One region of the Paenibacillus sp. 01T442 genome, then DNA from elsewhere that is predicted to be linked to it. Evidence: riboswitches for the same ligand, from Rfam matches in the RefSeq annotation. Region 1 holds a riboswitch; each other region holds the start of a gene.
What was found. Region 1 has a riboswitch for cyclic di-AMP ahead of AC1DLM_RS22445 (ubiquitin-like domain-containing protein). Riboswitches for the same ligand answer to the same signal wherever they lie in the genome.

Region 2: linked by a shared signal. The riboswitch ahead of AC1DLM_RS01700 (ABC transporter ATP-binding protein) and the one ahead of AC1DLM_RS22445 (ubiquitin-like domain-containing protein) in region 1 are both predicted to bind cyclic di-AMP.
Region 3: linked by a shared signal. The riboswitch ahead of AC1DLM_RS14810 (stalk domain-containing protein) and the one ahead of AC1DLM_RS22445 (ubiquitin-like domain-containing protein) in region 1 are both predicted to bind cyclic di-AMP.
Region 4: linked by a shared signal. The riboswitch ahead of AC1DLM_RS13480 (hypothetical protein) and the one ahead of AC1DLM_RS22445 (ubiquitin-like domain-containing protein) in region 1 are both predicted to bind cyclic di-AMP.

The regions. Positions count from the first base shown of each region.
Region 1 covers NZ_JBFTPF010000036.1:11,610-15,821, reverse strand. The annotation lists gene rnmV (ribonuclease M5) at 1-433, opposite strand, end outside; gene AC1DLM_RS22445 (ubiquitin-like domain-containing protein) at 551-1,690, opposite strand; cyclic di-AMP (ydaO/yuaA leader) riboswitch at 1,971-2,164, opposite strand; gene AC1DLM_RS22440 (ABC transporter ATP-binding protein) at 2,448-3,191, shown strand; gene AC1DLM_RS22435 (ABC transporter permease) at 3,188-4,212, shown strand, end outside.
Region 2 covers NZ_JBFTPF010000001.1:400,490-404,701, reverse strand. The annotation lists gene AC1DLM_RS01715 (5'-nucleotidase C-terminal domain-containing protein) at 1-11, shown strand, start outside; gene AC1DLM_RS01710 (ABC transporter permease subunit) at 99-893, opposite strand; gene AC1DLM_RS01705 (ABC transporter permease subunit) at 920-1,717, opposite strand; gene AC1DLM_RS01700 (ABC transporter ATP-binding protein) at 1,724-2,608, opposite strand; cyclic di-AMP (ydaO/yuaA leader) riboswitch at 2,724-2,890, opposite strand; gene AC1DLM_RS01695 (AraC family transcriptional regulator) at 3,086-3,916, opposite strand; gene AC1DLM_RS01690 (beta-galactosidase) at 4,059-4,212, shown strand, end outside.
Region 3 covers NZ_JBFTPF010000014.1:251,678-255,889, forward strand. The annotation lists gene liaF (cell wall-active antibiotics response protein LiaF) at 33-695, opposite strand; gene AC1DLM_RS14805 (PspA/IM30 family protein) at 827-1,489, opposite strand; cyclic di-AMP (ydaO/yuaA leader) riboswitch at 1,645-1,797, shown strand; gene AC1DLM_RS14810 (stalk domain-containing protein) at 1,802-2,593, shown strand; gene AC1DLM_RS14815 (YjcZ family sporulation protein) at 2,747-2,851, shown strand; gene eutC (ethanolamine ammonia-lyase subunit EutC) at 2,926-3,618, opposite strand; gene AC1DLM_RS14825 (ethanolamine ammonia-lyase subunit EutB) at 3,611-4,212, opposite strand, start outside.
Region 4 covers NZ_JBFTPF010000013.1:95,186-99,397, reverse strand. The annotation lists gene AC1DLM_RS13485 (glycine betaine uptake BCCT transporter) at 1-1,232, opposite strand, end outside; gene AC1DLM_RS13480 (hypothetical protein) at 1,453-1,869, opposite strand; cyclic di-AMP (ydaO/yuaA leader) riboswitch at 1,931-2,091, opposite strand; partial or broken gene AC1DLM_RS13475 (DUF2179 domain-containing protein) at 2,097-2,371, opposite strand; gene thpD (ectoine hydroxylase) at 2,432-3,343, opposite strand; gene AC1DLM_RS13465 (ectoine synthase) at 3,362-3,748, opposite strand; gene ectB (diaminobutyrate--2-oxoglutarate transaminase) at 3,761-4,212, opposite strand, start outside.

The DNA of each region.
Region 1 (4,212 bases):
GCGCATTGCCTACGGCCAAGCGGCGAGCAGCCGCATCCGGATGCACGATGAGACCGGCAGCGATCAGATCCTCCATCGTCAGCTGCGAGACGACAGCGTTATACTCTGTCCGCAGGCTCTGCAGCGCCTGACGGATCGTCTCCGGCGTCGCGTTCTCGACACCGATGTCGCCCTTATACGCCGCTTGCTCCTGCGTAATGAAGGCATGCTTGCAGCCAGGTACCTTCGCTGCCACGATTTTGCGTATCCGTTCCCCTGCGTGATCCGGATCCGTGAATATAATGACGCCTCTGCGCTGCTGAGCCAACGCAATCCGCTTCAGTACGGCTTGTCCGATGGCAGAACCGCCTGTTTCAATGGTATCCGCCTGCACAGCCCGTTTGATTGCAGCTGTATCGTCCTTGCCTTCCACAACGATCATTTCTTTTATCATCACCGTTTTCCTTCCCCAGTACGCAGAAAAAGAAGAGGGGTCTCCTCTTCTTTCGCGCAGGCAGATGCCAAGCTACGTGTATTTAGTAGTGTTCCCGTCAAAACTACCGTTTACACGTTAGTTTTGGGACGGTTTTGTAGGGCCAACCACATACACAGTGTACCCTTGCTTCGTGCCAAATTTATTCGCATAGCCGTGATCTTCATAGTACACATCGATCATTTGGCCTTTCACGCCGCTTCCAATATCCTCAGCACGACGGAAACCAATCCCTTCGATGTATACCCACCAACCTAGCGGAATAACCTTCGGATCGACAGCAATTGTACGCCCTTCAGTCACCGTAGTACCTGTGTAGGTCTTACCATAACCCGAGGAGCCCTCAGTTTTGCCTGTCGAAGCAACATCCGCTGAATAAGCCGTCAGCTTCACGTTTTTGAGAATTTGTTTGTAGCCGAAGGTCACACCGTTCTTGGAAACCTCATCCACACTCGGTGAAGAGGCGGAGAGAACAACCACAGGATTTTTCGTGCCTACGGAAACTACTTTCTTAATGCTTTCTGTTTGTACTTCTTCACCCACAACTGCTTCCGCGACTAAAACACCGTCCTCGAAAGTCTTTTCTTTCTTCTTGACCAAAACGCCTTCTTTACCTTCTTGGACCACTTGCTCTTTCCCTTTAAGTAAAGATGCGTCATTCTTTTTCTCTGTCTCGAATGCGATCGGTTCAGAGACTTCCTCCGTCTCTTTTTTCACACGGACGATCTTGATTTCATCGCCAGTGGTAAGAGCGGACGTCGGTTCGGGAGAAATACGATCGTTCTCCCCAAGTGCAATATGTAAACGTTGCAATGCACTTTCTACCGTTCTTGCAGTTGTGTAAACAGTGGTGGTCTTTCCATCAGCAGTCAATTGAATCGGTGAAGCATGCTCGATAACAATTTTGTCTCCACCCTTGAGCTTGGTCGTGAGTGAAGCTGAAATTTCATCGTGCTCACCAATCGTTATGGCTTGTTCATCCAGTAGGCGTTGCAGGACCCATTGCTTCGTGTGCACAATAGTTTCTTGTCCATTAACAACCACGGATACGCTCTTGGTAGCCGTTCCGTACAACAACACCAAAAACATGAAAGTCATTGCGATTGAGATTATAGCTAGGCTTAAAATCAAACGCAAGTTTTCATGCTTCCATCGCAATGCGAAGGACATGCTGGATGATCGTTTTACATGGGTCTCGCTAATTGAGATACTGCCCACTTCTTCGGTCCTCCTTCAAAGCCTCGCCGCCAGGTTACAGCATGATTAATTTGACGCGACTAAGGTTTTTAGTTTAACTTAATGCTCGCCATCATCAGCAAGTTACTTCGCTGAATCTGGTCGTCCCCCCCTTTTACCTATTCATCATCCTATGAATTCCGGGTTATTTTATGTCTTCTGATCTGTGTAGAACCCTGTATGTGGACAAAAAGCCAGCAAGAAGAGGACTCTTCTCGCTGGCTTAGTTTGCATAATGAAATACAAATAGCACGCACGACAATCGTTACCTCTCTTACGCTTACGAGGTTAGCTGACGGATTCGGACGTGAGAGTCGCCCTACGTAAACGCAAACTGCTTGTTTGACGTCTATGATTCACCCCTGTTACTCTCTGCTTACTTAACCGCATTGGTATGCTCATTAAGCTTGCAGTGGTTCCCCCGTTTCCACATTTGGAACTCAGCGAATGGAAAATTGGCAAATTGGATATTAAGTTATTATGAAAAGTATATTACGCTGTTAATCTCAACCTGTAAAGGGATTAACACCCGTTAAAAAGGGCTAAATCGCCTAAATTTCGATTATTTTTCATATATAACCCACTTATATCTACATGTGTCTAACTTTAACGTACGTATACGCGATTTTTCAGTGTATAATGGTCAAAACTAGGCTAAAAATGCAATTTTGTTTATAATGATTCTGGAAGTATTTGAATGAATAATACCAAAAATTTGCTATTTAGGGAGGCAATTGAGATGGGTCCCATCTTGCAAGTAAACGCTTTATTCGGTGGATATTTACCCAACAAACCCGTTCTTCATAACCTTTCCTTCTCGATCCGTCAAGGTGAAATGATGGGGCTAATTGGACTTAATGGTGCAGGGAAAAGTACCACCATCAAAAATATTCTTGGGCTGCTTCAGCCACAAAAAGGGTCCATTCGCATTAACGGTTTAACGTTGGCCGAAAATCCGCTACCTTACCGAGCAACATACGCTTATGTGCCTGAAAGTCCAGAGTTATACGAAGAACTTACGATTCGCGAACACCTCGAGCTAACAGCGATGGCTTACGGTATTTCTAAAGCGGATTATGAAACCCGTTCTCGATCCTTATTAGAGCAGTTTCAAATGAAAGACAAGCTGAATAGCTTCGCAAGTCATTTATCCAAAGGGATGAAACAGAAGGTCATGATCATGAATGCCTTCCTGATCGAACCTTCTTTATATATTATCGATGAACCATTTCTCGGACTCGATCCTTTAGCCATACGTTCCTTGCTTGATCTCATGGTTCAAATGAAGAAAAAAGGTGCATCCTTTCTCATTTCCTCACACATTTTGTCTACAATTGAAAAATATTGCGATGCTTATGTCGTTCTCCACAAAGGGCACATGGTGGCTCAGGGAGATTTAGTCGAATTACGCGCCCAGACGGCGCTGCCTCAGGCGTCATTAGACGACATCTTCTACAAGCTCGTTCAAGGAGACAAGGCATGAGTCACTTAACCGATAGTACGCCTGCATTTAATACACATGCATTATGGAAGCAGCGTTTTCAACATTATTGGAAGGAATCCATGGGATATTGGCAGTATGCCGCACGCAGCAACTTTATCGGCTTTTTGTTGTTTCTTGTCATCGTTTCTTCCTATTATTATGCAAAAACATTACAGCGTCTTCCGACAGATTATCCGTACCTATGGATCGTGTTGCTCGTGCTTGTTCCACTCGTCGCTTCAAGCTCCATTCGAACGCTGACTCGCAGTGCCGATCGGATGTTTCTATTGCGGATTGAACATGAAATGGGCACCTATTTCCGAAGCAGCTTTTTGTATAGTTTATCACTTCAGGCTGTTTGGTTATTTCTCGGATGGGTCGCAGTAAAACCCCTATATAAACACTGTCTAGGTACTGATGCACAGCCATTTCTTCTCATATTCGCTCTATTACTTCTATTAAAAGTAGCGAACCTATTAGCGAGTTGGCAGGAAGGCAGATTTGCCGCTGAACGAACTCGATTCGTATCTGTTTGTTTTCGATGGGTGGCATCACTTGCCTTAATAACGATCCAGTTTCACTATAGCAGTTTATGGGCAAGTGTAGCTGCCATGCTTCTTGTATTCATTTGGCTGATTGCCTTCCGATCCGTGGGTAAATATGTGATCGGATGGGACTATCTGATTGCCAAAGAGAAGCAGCAGCAAGCAAGACTCTATGCTTTCTTCAACTGGTTCGTGGATGTACCTCAATTGCCAACGCGAATAGCCCGCCGAGGTTGGATCAGCGGGATTACCCGAACGATTCCATTTCGACAGGATTCGGCGTTTCTCTACTTATATATGAAGACCTTGTTGCGCACCGAGATGTTCGCCATTGTGCTACGTCTGACTGTGATTGGCATCTTAGCCCTGGCCGTTGCAGATTCCACGACTGCGCGCAGCGTCATCCTACTCATTGCGCTTGTCATCTCGATGGTTCAGCTTACTTCATTGGAGCGTGCACATCGCTATACGTTTTG
Region 2 (4,212 bases), on a different contig from region 1:
TAAAGAAATAAGCTATCATTCAATCATTAATCTCATAAAATAAAAAAGGCCTTTTGCCCGCATCCAGCGATGGATAGGGTGAAAGGTCCTTCTACTTTTTAAACGTGCAAATCTCGTTTCTTAAAGGAAACATACGTAACAACCGTTAACAGGACAATGAGGACTGTGGAGATAACGACATACACGGCATCAAATCCACCTCCATACATGATATTTTTCGCCTCATAGAATTTAAACGGGGTTACATATTTCAAGAATGCCAGCTTATCGTTGAAATCAATGGCAATGGATAAGATAAACGTGATGAGCATGATGCCTGTTGCCAGCGAAGCTGCTTTTTTGGAATTCCGATTAACGGCTGCAATGGATGTTCCGATGACTAGAAAGAGCAGCTGTAGAATAAACATACCTAGCATGACGATCGAGATATCCCCGTTGACGGCCTCACCTTTACTATAAGCCCCAACAATCAACATGCTCGAAATCCATGACACGAGGTTAAAAATAAGTATGTTCACTAAAGCGCTTAGCAGCTTCCAAGTGATGATTTGATGCCTGGATAAAGGCTTCACGAATAGGAACTCTGCCGTCTTGTCCCGCTCTTCCTTCGCGATGATATTAGCACCCAGCATTGCCGCATGGATCGTTGCCATTAACAAGAAATATAGGACCAAGATGCCAAAATAACCGCTAGCCTTCGATAAATCTAACGCGCCGCCACCCATAATCACTTGGAGTGACTTCGGCATTTCCGCCATAAGATCATTAATCTGTCCGTTCGCTGCCGTTGCTTGATACTTGTTCATGCCGCTTGCGATTAGAAAAATGAGTCCTAGACTCCAAAAAATCATCGATTTCCGATACGTTTTCAGTTCTCGCCAAAAAATATTCACGTGCTGTTCCCTCCTCTCCCCCGCATTTATACGGTATGAACATCCTTTTTCGTGTAGATGAAGTAGCTGGCCGCAATCGAAATGATGATAATCACGATGGCTGCGATGACATAGGAGGCTTCATAGGTGGCATGCTCAAGCATGTATGTCCCGTTAAAGTATTTGAATGGCGAGAAATAGCGTTTGGCCCCCTCCCCATCTACGGCAACGATCATTCCGATAACGAAAAAGGCAAACACCGTACCTAGACTGACGGATAACACGGCTTTGATTTTAGAAAATACGACGGAAATGATGAATCCTATAGCAAGGAACATCAGCTGGATAAACAGCAAAGTGAATGAGATCAATAGAAATGTGCTCACATCAAAATCGACCGTTTTGACTTGAAGCGCCATTAGATAGGCTGCAGCGATATAAATCACGCACGTAATGACTAAAGAAGTAACAGCCGCTAATAGCTTGGAAGTAACAATTTTCGTACGTGTTACGGGCTTCGTAAGCAGAAAGTCTGCTGTTTTCTCGCGCATTTCTTTCGAGAGTATAGACGTTCCCAGAACCATGGCTTGAATGGCTCCGCAAAGCGTAATGTACATAAAGATGTACACATAGAAACCGAGTAGGGTACCAAACGTTTCGATTTGAATGCCAAGCGCTTTCCTGACCCCTTCTGGATACCCTTCTAAGATGGAAGAAAACTCAGCAAAATCCTTAGAAACCGAAGGAAAAAGGGATAGGAATAAGACGATGACCGCAATTAAGGAGCACGTCCACGTAATTGTGGATTTCCGATAGGCTCTCAATTCATGAAGGTATATATTCATTCCACTTTAAGCCTCCTTCTCATAGTAGTGCATAAAGATCTCCTCTAAATCAGGCTCTTCGATCCACAGATTATCGATTTCAATTTCGGCAATTTTTCGCATGACTTGATTAATATTGCCTTTGAATAAGAAGCTCGTCGTCTGGCCTTGGACATCAATGTTATTGACTCCGGTCATCTTGAAAAAGTTAGGGTCGAGCGCTTGTGCCGTATCCACTTTAAATCGCTTGAAATTGTTTTCCTTTAAGGTGCTGATCTTCTCAACCGTTACAATTCTACCTTCCTTAATAATCGCGACGCGATCGCATAATCTCTGAACTTCACTCAATATATGAGAGGAAAAAAGAATCGTGGCTCCTCTTTGATTCTGTTGTTCGAGCAATTCGAAAAACTTCTGCTGCATGAGCGGGTCAAGTCCACTTGTCGGTTCATCCAGAATAATAAGCTTAGGATCATGCAGCAGCCCTTGAACGATGCCTACTTTCTTTTTGTTCCCCAGAGATAGATCATCAATTTTCTTCGTAACGTCCAGATCCATAATTTCAGCAAGCTCTTTGATTCTCTTCGTGCAATCCTTCTTGTAAAAGCTGGCTGAATACTTGAGTAGGTCGATTACTTTCATGTTGTCATAATAAAAAACTTCCGAAGGCAAGTAGCCGATCTCTTTCTTTATTTCAGGCGCAAACTGGATGCAGTCTTTTCCAAAAATTTTGGCACTGCCGCTTGTTGGAAAAATCAGAGACAGCAGCGTTCGAATCGTTGTTGATTTCCCTGCCCCATTCGGTCCAATAAAACCAAAGATCTCCCCTTCTTCGATTGAAAAACTAACATCGGTAATACCTCTTGCGTTCCCATAGGTTTTGGTCAAATTATTGATTTCAATAGCATGCATGGTATAGCCTCCTTATAACATTTATGTAACATTTTGGGTTGACGGCATGCAAAAAGAAGCCCTAAGAGCAGAGAATCTCTACTCTCGGACTTCTTTACATAAGAAGGCGAGTGTGCGGTTCTCTCTCAATGCACTTACGAGGTTAGCTGTCGGATTCGGACTTGAGAGCGTCCTACCTAATGCTTGCGAGCATCAGGATTCACCCCATGAAGCCAAGTATTGCTTGAACGGCTTCGATTGGTTCCCCCGTTTCCCCTACTGGGAATTAAGTGGTTTCTTTTCACATAGAATCAACTTGTCGTAATGAATCTTACGCCGTTCTTTATCGATTGTAAAACGTAGATTCGCCTTTAATTATTGCTTATTTGACTTTGGTAGTCGATGAAAGCGCATACATATAGGAGTGTCGTTGATTATCCCATACTTTGCTACTTATTAATGCTCTTTAGGAGATGAAGCTCTATAGACCTAGGAAACCTACGTGCTGTAGAGCCGCCGATACTCCTGTGGTGTCATTCCGGTATGCTCTCGGAAGCGCGCAATAAAGTAGCTGCTCTGGGAAAATCCGACATGCTCAGCCACTTGCTTAATCGTCCATTCGGTAGACATGAGCAGTTGTTTAGCTACAACCAGACGACATTCGAACAGCCACTCGACCGGAGTCCGCCCCATCACTTCGTGAAACATTCGACTAAAGTAAAAGGTACTGAAACCTGCCTGCTCGGCCATCTGCAGGAGAGTTAGCGGTTTCGTGCAGTGCGTACGAATATATTCCGCGACCTCTCTCATCCGTGCACGCTTATCCAGAATAGTTACTGTTCCATGCGTCTCTGCACGTAAGGCAAGCTCAGCAAGCAGTTCATAGAGCTTCACGGCCAATTGTACCTCATTCCGATCATATGGGGATGCCAGCTCCAATAAATCTCCTGTCAATTGTTTGAGCTTGGGTACATCCCAATATGTAAACAGCCATACTGCTGAAGTTCCTTGATCATTCAACAGCCTGTCGAGTCCCTCACCTGCAAGGTGTACCCAAAATACTTGCCACGGATCGTTTGGATCGGTTCGATACTCCTGTTCAAGGCCCGATCCGTAATAAAAGCCCTGTCCTGCTTCCAGGGAGAATTCCTTCCCATTCGCTTTGACGTAGCCTTTACCGCTTAACACAATATGCAAATTGGCTTGTTGCAGCTGCCCCTTAAACCGCCACTCCTGATGCTCAGGGAAATCCGCATATTGACCAATCATATCCGGATAAACCGTATAGTGTTTGTACATGGGCTCCGGTAATACATAATGAATTTTCATGTGTCCTCCAAAACGCAAAAATCTGATATACGTCGCAAAATGATGTTATATACATAATATTATAAAGAAATATAATGAGTACATAAAGGATTTTAAATAACAAAAAATTACTACATCTATAGAAATGGGGATGTTATGACTCATGGAAAAGACCATTCCGGGAGAGAAATTTGATCTAGGCGTATGCTACTACCCTGAGCAGTGGCCAGAGGGTATGTGGGCTGATGATTATAGGAGAATGCGAGAAATCGGCTTTACCATCGTACGGATGGGAGAGTTTGCATGGAATTTCTTTG
Region 3 (4,212 bases), on a different contig from region 1:
ATGAGACTATATTTTCTACTATTTAAAGAAAGTTACAATACTTTGACCTTTATATCTCCTACGATGAAAGAAAGTATGAGTTTCACCCGATGGTCACAATGCCCATAATTCTGCGATTGCCAAACGACTTTGTTCATCACACCTGACTCTTTTTCTTCCGCGATTTGAAGCTGACCCAGCATGACGGAAGCTGTGACGGAAACGCCGATATCGTCAGGCACCTTTATATCAATATCTCCTACAACACCTTGTAGGATAACTGTCGTTTCTTTTTGCTCGAGAATTGCCATGGAAAGATCCATATACGTTTCTCCCACCAAGTACCACGTCGAGGAATTCCGTTGAATCCATGGTTCTCGGCCTAGGCGAAGGCTATCAACAATCTTCTGCTTTTGGGTATACGTATCATCTTTATGAATCTGCTTGGATCGAATGAAAAATAAACCTAATGAAATCAACACAACCGAAATGACAATGGTAAGATGATCACCGAATAATATGACGGCACCAATCCCCATCAGCACATAGCCCTTGCGCTCTTTGCGTGAACGAACACGATGAATGCCCAGCAAAATAAGGATTACGGCCATAACGGGAAAAAAGCCTATGGTATGTTCCAGAAGCAAAAAAATACCGGCTCCAATCAGCAAAAGCGCTGTATTCCGGCTGCGGTTATTTTTCGTTTCCTCTCCCATCGATGCACCTCCTCTGGCTGCCATTTCTCTTTCGTTCATACGATTCCTAGCATACCATAAGAATKGACGACCTCCAAGATGCAAATCCTTATAGATCAAGGCTTTGCTTTCGTGGAGGTCACCGTCCATGACTATTTGCTGTCGTGCGGGTCTCGCTCACCGCGAGAACGCTGCTCCTGCTGCCACTCATGCTGCAGCTTGCTGCGCAGCGCGCGCAGTTCGTGTTGAAGGTTGCCACCGGCTTCCTTCAGCGTCTCCTTCGACAGGCGGCCCGCTACGCGTAGCCCCTGCAACGCCTCCCGGCCGAGCTCGCGGCCGGTGACCTCCAGCTCGCGCCATGTGTCGCGAGCCTCTTTGCCGTGCAGCCCGCCGCGCGGCTGCTCATCCTCGGCTGCGTGTCCCGCACGCAGCCCGCGCAGTTCCTCTGCGAGCGCCAGGCACAAGTCCTGGCTGCTCGCGTACTGCGCGCGGTAGTGCTCGCTCGCGGCTTCCTCGTTCAGCTTCTCTTGCAGGGCAAGCCGCGCTAGATCTTCTTCGCCAGCGCGCATCGCAAGCTCGGCCTGCTCACCGCGCAGCTTCGCCATCTCTTCCGCTCGCGCGATGTTACTGCGCAAGGCAATCGTTGCTTGCAGCGCTTCCTCATAGCGTTCCTCAAGCTGTGCGATCTGGCTACCGTCGTCAGAAGTGGCTGGATTCGTTTTGCCGATCGTCTCGTGCCAGACGGTTTCAGCCATTTTGCCAATACGGTCAAATATATTAGTAGGATCCATTTCCCGATTCTTATTATTATTCATGTACAATCGCCCCTCATCCATCATCATACTCTTATGGTAGCTCAATTTCTGAGGTTCTAAAACCGACTATCGACTGTTTTTGAACCTAGACCTAAGTCTAGTATAAATGGGCATAACCATATTTTGGTCGTTGCCCAAGCATGCCAGTGATGCTAAAATATTTGAAGCCGAGTCTAGTGCATATATGCAGGCACTGGTACGGGGGACGAAATACTTGGGGTGAATATTTGCTTCAGCTTGGAGCAGACTAGGGAGAACCTTCTTCCCGAACCCGTCAACTAACCTCGAAGGCTCAAGAAGGAGGATTACCAATTGAATAAGCTTACCAAAGGGTTAACTAGCCTAGCTGCCTCACTAGCAGTATTGGCTGGAGGCTTTCTTTCCCCATTTACAGCTCAAGCAGCTGAAATGGCCGTGAAAGTGCAAGTCAATGATGAACTGATCCATTTTCCTGATGCACAGCCATTTCTGGATGGCAACCACACCACCCAAGTCCCGCTTCGATTTGTAACGGAGAAGCTCGGATATACGGTCAACTGGCAGAAAGATGGCAATCAGATTAAGGTAACACTAAATAACGACAATCATACGATTACCTTKGTTTCAGGGCAAAAAGAAGCTAACGTTGATGATGCAACGGTCATCTTAGACGGAGCTTCTCAGTATCAAAATGGACGTGTATATGTACCTCTTCGCTTCCTTTCCACAACCGCAGGCGTACCTGTACAGTGGGATGCAAGCAGTAATCTAGCTATCTTAAGTAAAGATGGAGAGCAACATGCACCTGATTATCAAGTATTCGAATCTACAGCTTATTCGGCAGATCCTTCTGAAAATGGCGGGTATGGAGCCATTGATTACATGGGCAACCCACTAGCAATTGGCACAGTTGCTGTTGATCCTTCCGTCATTCCACTTGGCACGAAGCTTTATATTGAAGGCTATTCGTTTAGCGGGCTTCCTAAAGGCGGCATGTACGTCTACGCAACAGATACGGGCGGATCCATTAAAGGAAATCGCATGGACATCTTTATTCCAGGCTCAAGGAAATCATTACAAAGCTTTGGCTTCCAGAAGATTAAAGTGTATCAAATTCCCAATTAAATGCATGGAGAGAGCTGCCCTAAGAGTCATACAAGGGCAGCTCTTTTTGTAGTTGAATGTTCCACTCAATAAGGGCATATGTCCAATCAACAGGGTTCCCACCCACATATGTTATATAGTGTTTAACCCACATTCAAAACCGGAGGGGATACTATGTCAGCTGCAGTTGGTTGTGGAACGCCAGGATACGGAAGTTCCGCAGGTTTAGTTCTTGTACTTTATGTACTGTTGGTCATCATTCTTGCTACTTTCTACTAGGACCATCTTCCGCCTGCGAAAATAAACCCAGCTGCTGAAGCTTCTCATTACGAGGCTTCAGCAGCCGGGCTTTTTCATTTGAATTCGATGCCACTCGTTCGCTGCTTCAAGATTTCTTCCAGCATTCCCCCAATATACGCCCCCGCTTCCATGGCAGGTGTTCCACCGCGATGAATGTTCGAAATAACCATCCGATCCGAATCCGTTCCCCCCGTTCTTGGCTTATAACACATGTACGCACTTAACGACTCAGCAGTCACAAGACCGGGTCTCTCACCGATAAGCAGCACAAGACATTCCGGATTTAACAAATCTCCGATGGCATCCATACAGCCTACCCGTCCGCGATTCACATAGATTGTCGTTCCCGCTGTTAAGCCTCGCAATCGCAAGGAATCCAGCAAGGCAGGATACAGGTCACGCATATTCGCTTCGATGCTATTTGCACTTAACCCATCGGATACTACGATTTGCACTTGTGGCCTAAGCTGACATTTCGCTAATAGCTCCTGTTTGCTTTCGGGCTTCAATACTCTCCCTAGATGAGGACGCTTCAAATACATATTCTTCGTTTCTGCACAAGAATCGACGATGAGCCACCTCATTTCTGCTAAGAGAGCAGAACTCACCTCATTGTGCACAGCATCCACGCTGCTAGCATGATCCCATCGAAAAGTCAGTAACTCACTCGTTAATGGACGTGTACCTGATCTAGAAACGCCAATGCGTGCCGGAGTTAGTGCTTTCATCCGAGCGAATTCATCCACGCTTTCCACCTCCTCGCCAGAATAGCCTAGAATCACCTGCTAGCGGACTTAGCGTACCGTTCAACCATAGGCCTATGTCTTGCAGCCAATCTCGAAATTCTGGTGCTGGCGCGCGCCCAAACAACTCGCGTAAAGTCGCAATATCGTGGTAGCTGAGTGATTGGTAATTGAGCATGCAGTCATCCGCCATAGGTACGCCAATCAGGAAGTTCACATGAGCAGAAGCCAGCATGACCGCTAAGGAATCCATATCATTTTGATCAGCATTCATATGATTGGTATAGCACACATCAACCCCCATCGGGAGACCATGCATTTTGCCCATAAAATGATCCTCAAGGCCTGCACGTATAACTTGCTTGCTATTGTACAAATACTCTGGACCGATAAAACCTACCACCGTATTAACCAAAAAAGGCTTGTAGATTCTAGCTAATCCGTAGCATCTCGCTTCCAACGTCACTTGGTCTATGCCATGATGCGCTTCCGAAGATAGCTCCGAACCCTGCCCCGTTTCAAAATACCACCGATTCGGCCCCGCCGCACTGCCCATTCTATGAATCAAGGCATCCGCTTCATCCAGAAGCGCCTTAT
Region 4 (4,212 bases), on a different contig from region 1:
TCAGCAGATGTAACAAAAAACGTAATAATCAATAAGGTGGCAATAAAAGCAATAATCCCCCCCATAGGCAGCTGCTCTAGTGTTAAAAATAAAGCAGATGTAACATCCTTTTCAGCCGCGGCCGCAATCGGATAATGATCAAACAACTCTAAGTGCAACCCTGTTCCTCCGAATACAGAAAACCAAACGAAGCTAAATAAACTTGGGATCAAGAGAACACCTAATACAAACTCCTTGATTGTTCTGCCTTTGGAAACACGTGCAATAAAAGTACCGACAAAAGGACCCCAAGCTATCCACCATGCCCAATAAAATAACGTCCAGACACCAACCCAGGTTCCCTGTGTAAACGGAGTCATTCGTAGGCTCATGTACACAATATTTTGCAAATATCCCCCTAAAGTAGAAGTAAATAAATCCAGAATGAAGGAGGTAGGGCCAACTACAAATACGAAAGTCATTAGCAAGACGGCTATAATTAAATTGGTATTGCTCAATATTCGGATCCCTTTGTCCAAGCCTGTCGTGGCCGAGAGCAAGAATAAAACCGTAACCACTGCAATAATGACCACTTGAACAAATGGACTTATTGAAATACCGAACATATGATTTAATCCGCCATTAATCTGAAGTGCACCTAAACCAAGCGAGGTGGCAACACCAAATACAGTAGCAATGATGGCAAGTGTATCTATCACACCTCCAACCCATCCCTCTGATATCTTGCCAAGAATGGGTGAAAAGACGGCGCTAATTAGCCCCCTCTTACCTTTCCGGAATTGAAAGTAAGCTAAGGCTAGCGAAATGATGGTGTAGATTGCCCATGGATGAACTCCCCAATGGAAAAAGGAATAACGCATGGCTAGTCGTGCAGCTTCTATGGATGCTACAGAAGCTCCTTCAGGAGGGGATAAAAAATGGGATAATGGCTCAGACACCCCCCAAAAAACAAGCCCAATCCCCATTCCAGCACTAAACAACATAGCGAACCAAGATGCTGTTGAATATTCAGGCTCATCTTCATCTTTTCCCAGTTTAATCCTTCCGTACTTACTAAACGCAAGATAGAAAGCAAAGAGTAAGATACCAAACGTTGAAATTAAGAAAAACCATCCAAAATTATTAATCGAAAAGTCGAAGAGTGAAGTCGCGGAATCAGCCAGCTTATTAGGGGCAAGAGCTCCCCATAAAACAAAAGCCAAAATAATAACAATTGAAATATACAAAACCATTTTTATAACCATCCCTATATACTATTTTATATTAATCATTACCTAATTAGGAAATATAATGCATTAAAATGCCATTTCATCTGATCCGAAACAAAATATAGCCCATCAAACCACAGCTTTAAACACATAGTTGTGGTTTGATGAGCTCTTACTTTTTACTCTCTTCTATTTAAACTCTACAAGTTTCCATAAACAACTTAGGAAATGTATCGACCTACCTTTAAGGCAAAAGAGATGATACCTCATTGTTCGTGTTTATGTACGTAAATTGGTTAGCACCCAGGCCTCTATATGCACTCCTTGACTTATCCCCTTTTGTTACAACGTGTATCGACTCAGAGCCCCACTCTTTACAAATTTGAATATACCTGCTGCATAGATTAAAACTAATTTCAAATAAATAAACTTTACTTATTTGGATATCAGGGAGCACCCAAGTCGCGGCATCTTCGGTGTCAACCATAATAATCGAATCCACACCCATAGCTTCCAGCTTTTTCTTTCCATACTTATTGTTCGTGAGTGCATAATATTGAATGCCTTTTGAACGTAATAGATGAATGAAATCTTTTCCCGCTCGGTTCGGAGCATTGACCAGTACATACTCAGATGAATTGGATTCTTCCTTGTTTTTCATTTTACTTTTCCCCCTTTGAGAGGCAACGAAAATTAGCCTTTAAGCCACACTCCTCCTCGTTACCTCTACACAATTACGCTTACGAAGTTAGCTGTCGGATTCGGACCTGAGAATAGCCCTACTCAATACATCTGAGATTCACCCCAACTGTGCATGCTGCCATACACCTGCTTACTTGGTTCCCCCGCTCTTGCCTCGTGCAAGACTCAGCGCTTACCCATGCCTGCTTATTTCCGAATCATTTTCAACCAGAAGCCACCATGCAAGCTCTTTGGTTCAAGCGTAATAATAAACGCTTTCGAATCCACGTTGCGAATGCAGGCGTATAAAAACTTTTCATTTTTTCTTCGTGCCAATACTTCCAAAACCAATCGTTCTCTTCTATCATGCTAATCGCAGCGGCTGTATATTTCTCCCCTTTTAAAGTCAGGATCATACGGAGTGTGAAACAAGAAACATACACGATTTGAATGCCTAGAATGCTGCTTAATATTGCTAACACACCGCTTCACCTCTTTGATTACCGATGAGGACCTCACTAGGAAGATCCTTAAACATCATGTCATGATAAGCGTTCAGCGATAAAATCTGGTCTAGGTCCCTTACCTGAGTAAGGAGCATTGAGTTTATTCAGCATACTATTATATACAATGAAAACATTGCTGCGCGGATCTGGGGTAATATTACTATTTGAACCGTGCATTAAATTACAATCGAATAGGAGGATGGAGCCAGCTTTACCCGTAGGTGCAACAATACCGCCTTGTTTGGCAAGCTGTTTTAGACTCTCTTGGTCAGGAACCCCATATTCTTGACGGCGAAGCGAGGATTTATAATTCTCATCCGGCGTTTCCCCGACACAGGAAACAAACGTACGATGTGAGCCAGGTATAACCATAAGGGGACCGTTATTGGCATGATTATCTTCTAACGCAATTGAACAGCTAAGCGCTCGCATTCTCGGCATCCCATCTTCCACATGCCAAGTTTCAAAATCCGAATGCCAATAAAACTCTTTACCTGTAAATCCTTGTTTAAAATTAATTCTGGATTGATGGATATAGGTTTGGCTACCCAGAATTTGATTAACGATATCTTGTATACGTGGATCCGAAGCCATTTGTTTGAACACTTCGTCATCCCGATGCACAGCGAATATAGATCTAATTTCATCATTCCCTGGTTCTCTGATCACTTCAGGCTTCTGCACTTCTTTGCTTTGCTCCCAAAGTCTTGCTAGCTCTTGCTTCCAGAATTGAACCTGTTCCTCGGTAAAAAAGGATTCCAAAAACAAATAACCATTTTCCTCGTAAAATGTAAGCTGGTCCTTACTAATTTCTGTCTGATTAATTGTAGGGTTATAAACCACCAGATCCTGCCGCTCCAGTAGCTTTGGCTCCTGATAGATTCTTGATGGATAGCTGTCTTGCATGCTCGATCGATTCACCGTAATTTGCCCCTTGGATGTTAACATGGATTGCCACTCTCCTTATTAGATTGGGTCTAACGGGTATGTCCCTTCAGCATCATGAACTTCTCGGCCTGTTGTAGGCGGATTAAACACACAAATCATACGCATATCCGTTCTACCGCGCAGCAGATGTTTCTCATGACCGTTTAAGACATAGAGGGTTCCTGCGGAAATGGGATAAATCTCTTTGCTTTCGAGGACTTCAATCTCACCGTCTCCTTGAATACAGTACACGGCTTCAACATGATGTTTGTACCATATCTCTGTTTCAGTACCGGCTTTAATCGTCGTATCGTGCAAAGAGAAGCCTACCTGGTCACTTTTCACAAGCAATCGTGTACTATACCAAGTTTCTGTATCTACATGGAATTCAGTGCCGACTCTTTCGGCTAATTGTCTTACAATCATGTCCTGCTCCTCCTATGCCTGTTTACTTGTCAACTTTAATTCTGCAGCAATTTCTTCCATACTTTCTCGTAAAATGTCCAATCCTTGGACTAAGCCTGCTTCATCAATGATTAACGGCGGCATAATTTTGGCAACCTCACTGTCGGTTCCAGAGGTTTCCATGATCAGTCCCTTCGAGAAGGCACGTTCGGATATTCTCTCTGCTACGCCACTAATTTCGAAGACAATACCTTGCATAAGTCCTCTTCCTCTGACCTTCCCTTTTAATTGTGGGTAAGAGGCTACCATTTCTTGCAGACGGATATTCAGCAGCTTGCCTTTCTCCATAATACTCGTCGAGAATTGCTCATTCTCCCAATACCGAAGCGCTTCCGAGGCTGTAATGAAGGCCAAATTGTTGCCTCGGAAAGTACCGTTATGTTCACCAGGTTCCCAAATATCCAGTTCAGGTCGAATCAGTGTCA